DNA from 3 places in the Shewanella algidipiscicola genome. Region 1 is predicted to be linked to each of the others. Evidence: predicted binding sites of a transcription regulator. Region 1 holds the regulator's gene; each other region holds the start of a gene.
What was found. The regulator ArgR, encoded in region 1, controls arginine synthesis, uptake and breakdown. The targets are predictions, from matches to a motif close to ANTGAATANNTATTCANT.
Positions count from the first base shown of each region.

Region 2: the regulator ArgR is predicted to act here: its motif matches at 803-820, upstream of argC (N-acetyl-gamma-glutamyl-phosphate reductase).
Region 3: the regulator ArgR is predicted to act here: its motif matches at 1,048-1,065, upstream of argA (amino-acid N-acetyltransferase).

Region 1 covers NZ_OXJV01000001.1:429,609-431,886, reverse strand. Annotated here, with positions in the region: gene mdh (malate dehydrogenase) at 1-383, opposite strand, end outside; gene argR (transcriptional regulator ArgR) at 762-1,232, shown strand; gene DN599_RS01880 (Dyp-type peroxidase) at 1,661-2,278, opposite strand, start outside.
Region 2 covers NZ_OXJV01000022.1:5,880-8,157, forward strand. Annotated here, with positions in the region: gene ppc (phosphoenolpyruvate carboxylase) at 1-534, opposite strand, end outside; gene argC (N-acetyl-gamma-glutamyl-phosphate reductase) at 1,055-2,038, shown strand; gene argB (acetylglutamate kinase) at 2,061-2,278, shown strand, end outside.
Region 3 covers NZ_OXJV01000016.1:38,640-40,917, forward strand. Annotated here, with positions in the region: gene argA (amino-acid N-acetyltransferase) at 1-982, opposite strand, end outside; gene rpmG (50S ribosomal protein L33) at 1,393-1,566, opposite strand; gene rpmB (50S ribosomal protein L28) at 1,573-1,809, opposite strand; gene radC (RadC family protein) at 1,933-2,278, opposite strand, start outside.

The DNA.
Region 1 (2,278 bases):
GCAATAGCCACAGTCGTGTTAACTGGGTTAGTAATAATACCGATAAGCGCTTTAGGACAAGTTACTGCACACTTTTCAACGAGGTTTCTAACGATCCCCGCATTGATGTTAAATAGATCTGAGCGATCCATACCAGGCTTACGCGCAACACCTGCAGAAATTAGCACCACATCAGCACCTTCTAGTGCTGGTGTTGGGTCTTCGCCCGCGAACCCTTTGACTTCAACCGCTGTAGGGATGTGGCTTAAGTCAACCGCAACACCAGGGGTCACTGGCGCGATATCGTAAAGGGATAATTTAGAGCCGGCAGGCAATTGAGTTTTAAGTAGTAGAGCAAGAGCCTGGCCAATACCACCAGCGGCACCAAGTACAGCAACTTTCATAGTTATCTCCGTTAATTCTTGGTTATTATGTGACATAGATCTAAATTCACAGATGGCGCAACATTACTGCAATCACATCAATAATTCAATTATCCCTTAGTCGTGTAGCAAGATATTTTATAAATAACCCAAAAAGTGCATGTATTAACGGTTAGTCGATGAGGGGTTGGCTTAACTCACTTAGATTAGATACAACCGCTACATTCATCATTAATCATGCCAAATGAAAAGGATACCTAAGTAAGCGGTAGTTTCGATATTTACACGATCTTCCACAATAGTGAATGAATGTTTATTCATTCACTTCGAGTAAGACTTGACTTGCTTTGCATAGCTATTCACAATGAGCCAATTTTACGAATACAAGATGCCAAATTCATGCAAGCCAATAAAAACCAAGAAGAACTCGTCAAGACCTTTAAGGCTATCTTAAAAGAGGAACGCTTTGGCTCTCAGAGCGAAATCGTCAATGCGCTTCAAGCCGAAGGTTATAACAATATTAACCAATCAAAAGTATCGCGCATGCTAAGTAAGTTTGGTGCGGTGCGTACACGCAATGCTAAACAAGAGATGGTTTACTGCCTCCCTGCAGAGCTAGGTGTGCCTACGGCTGGCAGCCCATTGAAAAACCTCGTATTGGATGTCGACCATAATCAATCTATGATTGTGGTAAGAACCAGCCCAGGAGCTGCACAGTTAATCGCTAGACTGCTGGATTCTATAGGTAAACCAGAGGGAATATTGGGCACCATTGCTGGTGATGATACGATTTTCATCTGCCCGTCGAATATTCAAGAGGTCGGTAAAACGTTCAACACGATCAAGTCATTATTTAACTATACCGATTAAAGTGTTTTATAGCACACTAGGTCAAGGAATCGATAGTCTCTATTGTAGCGGTTAAATGACAAATTCTGGATCAAGACTAATTACGATTTACTAAAAATAGGCGCCAATGGCGTCTTTTTTATGCCAAAAAAATGGCTCCAATTTAGCCATTAATGCTCAATCAAAGCCTGTGTCACTGAAAATCATATAAAAATGCCGATAAGAGAAACTTATCGGCATTTAATTAGCATGCAAGATCTTATCGCTTTTGACGCTTAACCAGCCTGCCAAAAAGGCTTGGTTAAGCCCATTCAGGCGAATTTTATTGCAGCCCGCTTTTGATGGCTACTGATTTTACGCCAGTGTAATGACCACGCGGAAAAAAAAGAGTCCAAAGACTTGGCCGACTGTGATTAATCAATGGCGCAACGACAATAGGTTGCCGCTATTCACTCGTCGCTTTCGGCAGCTGCATTTTGCATAAAATCTAGCGAAGGAGCAAAAAACGCCGATCCCGTCAGCGCTTGAGTAAAGTGCATTAAGTGATCATGATTACCAGCTCCATCACCGTGGATCATGCTGTGGAGCATCTTTTCAAAATGCTCTGAATTACGGCACAATGAGATAAACATCAACCCCTGCTCTTTCATTGAGCCATAAGGCATACTCTGCCGTAAGATCTCCATCGAACGTCCTTGGCTATCTTTTAGGTTAACCCGCTTAATGTGGCTGGTAAGAGGCTTATCCTGCGAGGCATACTCGATATTATCGATTTTAGTCCTACCTATGATATCTTCTTGTTTTTTCTGAGGAAGTCGATTCCATTTGCTCAAATTGTGCGCGTATTTTTGTACATGAACATAACTACCGGAACGGAAGATTGCATCTTCATCGCCAACTAAGGCGACCTCTTGGCGATGACGTCCTTTAGGATTTTCAGTACCGTCGACAAAACCGGTGAGATCGCGCGCATCCATAAACTGAAAACCGCGCTCTTCATCAACCAGCTCGACTAAACCTTCAAACATTTGGCACACTTCATTAGCAACCAAGTGCAAGATGTCATA
Region 2 (2,278 bases), on a different contig from region 1:
TAATCTAAGGTGGTTCTGCTTTTTTTCGCGCTCGGTGAGCTGTGGGTTTTCTAAGGCTGCGAGAATGTCGACGACTGCCGAGTATTTTTGTATCAGCGTGCGTCGAGAAATTTCAGTTGGATGGGCTGTCAGTACCAAATCGATATCGAGTGTTTGTAAGCACTCGAGCATTTTGTCTTGATCAACTCGTCCATTAAGCATCCGCCCGAGCAACTGCTCTACAGGATCGGGCACGCAGACTAATTCGTCGCAATTTCTACTGATGGTGTGAAACTGCTCGGCAATATTGGCAAGGTTTAAAAATTGATTAAAGGCTTTGGCAAATGGCACTAACTCATCATCGGGAAGGGCGGCTAATAGCGTCAGCATCTGCTCTCTTGCCGCATCATTTCCTTGGCGTGAACTTTTAGCCAAGTGCCTAATCTGTTCAATTTTATCTAAAAATGGCTCATCCAAGTGGGTGCGAATGGTATCGCCTAAGATCTGGCCTAAAGTCCCTACATTGGATCGTAACGATGCGTACATATCAGCCATAAATGCTCCATACCTCTAAATTAATCATTCACAATACCCAGCCAATTAGGCTGCGGTCAAGATAGCATATCTGGATATTACAAACTTATGTGCTACACATCACTGCTTAGCGACACTTAAGTTGCATTGTTATTGCATTATCACTCCTGTTTTGGGATTGCTGCGGGCTTTATGGCGGTAGCCTAGTTATCGGCTACTATCCTAGGGCTGGGTTGAGTATCAACTAGCCAAAAAAGCATCAGTTATGACCCATTTTCGAAAAAATCACTATAAATATATATTCACGCATGTTGCATAAATAATTTCTCGTGATAATCTATCAAGCAACTTAAGGCCAGCGCCTTTATCTACAAGTGTATTATTGAGACGACAAATGAAGATTTCATACTTAAAAACGGATTATAAGGTTAGCTACACAAACTTCCTGCGACGATAAACTTGTCATGTTGGTATCTCTACCAGGGCTTAAGTAGTGCCCCCTCTTTTTCCTTTATGGTTAATTAATAAGAAGTCTATAAGTATGAAAAACATCGCAATAATTGGCGCCAGTGGATACACAGGTGCACAGATAACTGCATTAATTCAGGCCGATAAAGAGTTACAGATACAAGGTCTGTATGTGTCTGAAAACAGTCTCGATAAGGGCAAAGCCCTGGCCGATTTATATCCTGTATATTGCCATATCACCTTACCGCTATTACCGCTTTCTGAAGCTGCTAAGCAGACAATAATTGCAGAGGCCGATGCTGTCGTGTTGGCGACTGATCATGGTGTCAGTTTGCATCTTGCCGCTTACTTTTATGCTCAAGGGTTAACGGTGTTTGACTTAAGTGGTGCTTATCGGTTTGCCGATGCGCAGCAATACCCTAAATGGTATGGTTTTGAACATGAATATCCAGAGGTGCTTGCTAACGCGGTTTATGGGTTGGCTGAATGGAATCATGCTGCAATTGCAAACAGTAAAATGATTGCTGTACCAGGCTGTTATCCTACCGCTTCATTGACAGCCCTAAAGCCATTAGCTGCATTACTAGGTGAAAGCCTGCCGGTGATCAACGCGGTCAGCGGAGTGACTGGCGCCGGGAGAAAGGCGCAGCTGCACACCAGCTTTTGCGAAGTAAGCCTCACTCCTTATGGCGTGTTAGGGCATAGGCACCAACCAGAAATTGCAACTCAGTTGGGTAAAGAAGTTATCTTCACGCCGCATCTCGGTAACTTTAAACGTGGGATTTTAACCACGATTACGGTGCAGCTTAAAGCCGGGGTGACTGAAGCCGACATAGCTAACGCGTATAGCGTCTACAATGAATGCCCACTGGTTCATGTATATCAACATCAATTTCCTAAGATCGATGATGTCGTGCTGACGCCCAACTGTTTATTAGGCTGGAAATTCGATGCCCAAACGGGGTACCTCGTAGTGGCGAGTGCAATCGATAATTTGATGAAAGGGGCTGCTAGCCAAGCTCATCAATGCATAAAGATTCACTTTAATTATTCATAATCAAATTCACGAGAGCATAGCCATGATATCTTCACAGCAACCTTTAGTACTTAAAGTCGGTGGCGCGCTATTACAGTGCGAAATGGGAATGGCTCGCTTAATGACCACAGCAGCCAATATTATCAAAACAGGACAAGCTGTCATTATGGTGCACGGTGGTGGTTGTTTAGTGGATGAGCAATTGGCCGCCAATGGCATGCAAACCGTTAAGCTTGACGGTTTACGGGTTACGCCAGCTGA
Region 3 (2,278 bases), on a different contig from region 1:
CAAGCTGCTCACGCGAGCGACGCACTAAAATACCACTTTGCTCCAGTGGACGAATTAAGTCCAGTACGCCACCAATATCGGTGATAGTGGCACGACGTAAACGCTCTGCACTCTCTGTCACGATTTGCGTGCCGATGCCATCGCGTGAAAACAACTCCTGCAGCAGTGCCCCATCATCTAGATAACTGACAAAGTGGCAACGGGCCACTCCGTTACGACAGGCATCGATACTCGCCTGCAAAAAGGCCCGTGTGGCCACACACCACCCATCGGTTTCACTCTGCTCAGACAAAATGCGCTGTGCATCGGTTGGCATCAGCTCCGCCAGCACTTCGCCATCACTATCTAAAATGCCTTTTTCGGCGCTAAAACCAATCATCTTATCGGCTTTGAGCTTCACGGCAATTTGGGTGGCGACCTCTTCTGCGGTGAGGTTAAAACTCTCACCCGTCACCGATGCCGCCACAGGGCCTAATAGGACGATGCCATGGTTGTCTAATTGACGCCTTAGACCCTGAACATCAATCCTTCTCACTTTGCCACTTAGGCAGTAATCGACACCGTTATCGACACCTAGTGGCTGAGCAATAACAAAATTACCGCTGACCACGTTAATCTGCGCCCCTTGCATCGGGGTATTGCTTAAGCTCATCGACAGCCGCGCGGTAATATCGAGCTGCAACCCACCGACCACCTGTTTAATCACTTTAAACGAGTCTTCATCGGTAATACGCACGCCGTTATAGTATTCAGGAATCAACTGCTGTTGCTTTAAGGCGGCATCGATTTGCGGCCGCGCACCATGCACCAACACTATGTTGATCCCAAGGCTATGCAGCAAAGCGATATCATTGATGATGGAGCGAAATTGGTTTTGCGCTAATGCTTCTCCACCCAACATCACCACAAATGTTTTGCCCCTATGTGCATTGACATAAGATGCAGAATGACGAAATCCATCGACTAGTTCAGTAGTGCGCACGTATGACCTCTAAATAACAAGAAATGGGAGCAGCTTTGACCACATGAGAATAACAACCCGATAATATTGCATTTAAATTCACTTTAAAAGCATTTGTTTTCATTTCGTACAATTAGTTCAGTCTGCCGTCATCTAGCAAACCCACGAGTGCACAGCTCAATTAAGCAGTAACAAAATAAGCACTGGAGTTAATCTATCAGTAAGGCGAGGTGAAGCTTAAATAAACGCGATGGCATGACATAGAAGATGAGTACAGCTGGGAGAGGAATTGCGTATGCAGAGAGCGCGCAACAGACTATTCAACCACAGTGGCGAGTCCTACCTGTTGGACGAGGTCCCCGCGCAAAAAGGGCAAAAAGGGCAAAAAAAAGCCCCTACAAGTAGGGGCTTTCAAAAAACGTTATCAAGAATTACTTGATTTTCGCTTCTTTATACATAACGTGCTGACGAATAACTGGATCAAATTTCTTGATTTCCATTTTTTCTGGCATGTTACGTTTGTTTTTCTCAGTCGTGTAGAAATGACCAGTTTTAGCGCTAGAAACTAGCTTGATCTTCTCACGGTTACCTTTAGCTTTAGCCATGGTTTATTACACCTTCTCGCCGCGGGCACGAAGTTCTTTAACAACAACTTCGATACCTTTCTTATCGATAATACGCATACCTTTAGTAGATACACGTAGTTGAACGAAACGCTTTTCGTCTTCTAACCAGAAACGGTGGTTCTGTAGGTTAGGTAAAAAACGACGACGAGTCGCGTTCTTAGCGTGCGAACGGTTGTTACCAACCATCGGCTTCTTGCCAGTAACTTGGCATACTCTTGACATGTCAATCTTCTCCAAAAACAATTTAACGCTCGAGCATTAATGTACCTCGAATATGGCCGTCGCCCGAGGCACACAAAGAGGGCGCATTTTATACAGCATCTAAAATCAAAGATCAAGGGATATTCAATCTATCCATCCCCTCTCTGCGAACGACACTATCTCATGATCGCCTATAACCATATGGTCTAACAGCGAAACATCGATAGTTGCTAGCGCGTATTTCAATCGCTCAGTAATTCGCCGATCGGCATGACTTGGTTCCGCAACCCCCGAAGGATGATTGTGGCAAACAATGACGGCCGCGGCTTTTTTCTCAAGCACTAGGCTGACCACTTCACGTGGATAAACCGAGGCTGAATCTATGGTACCACGAAACAATTCAACGAACTGAATCACTCTATGTTGGCTATCGAGTAATAAGATGGCAAACACTTCATAGGCACGATCCCCTAATTGTCTCATTAAATAG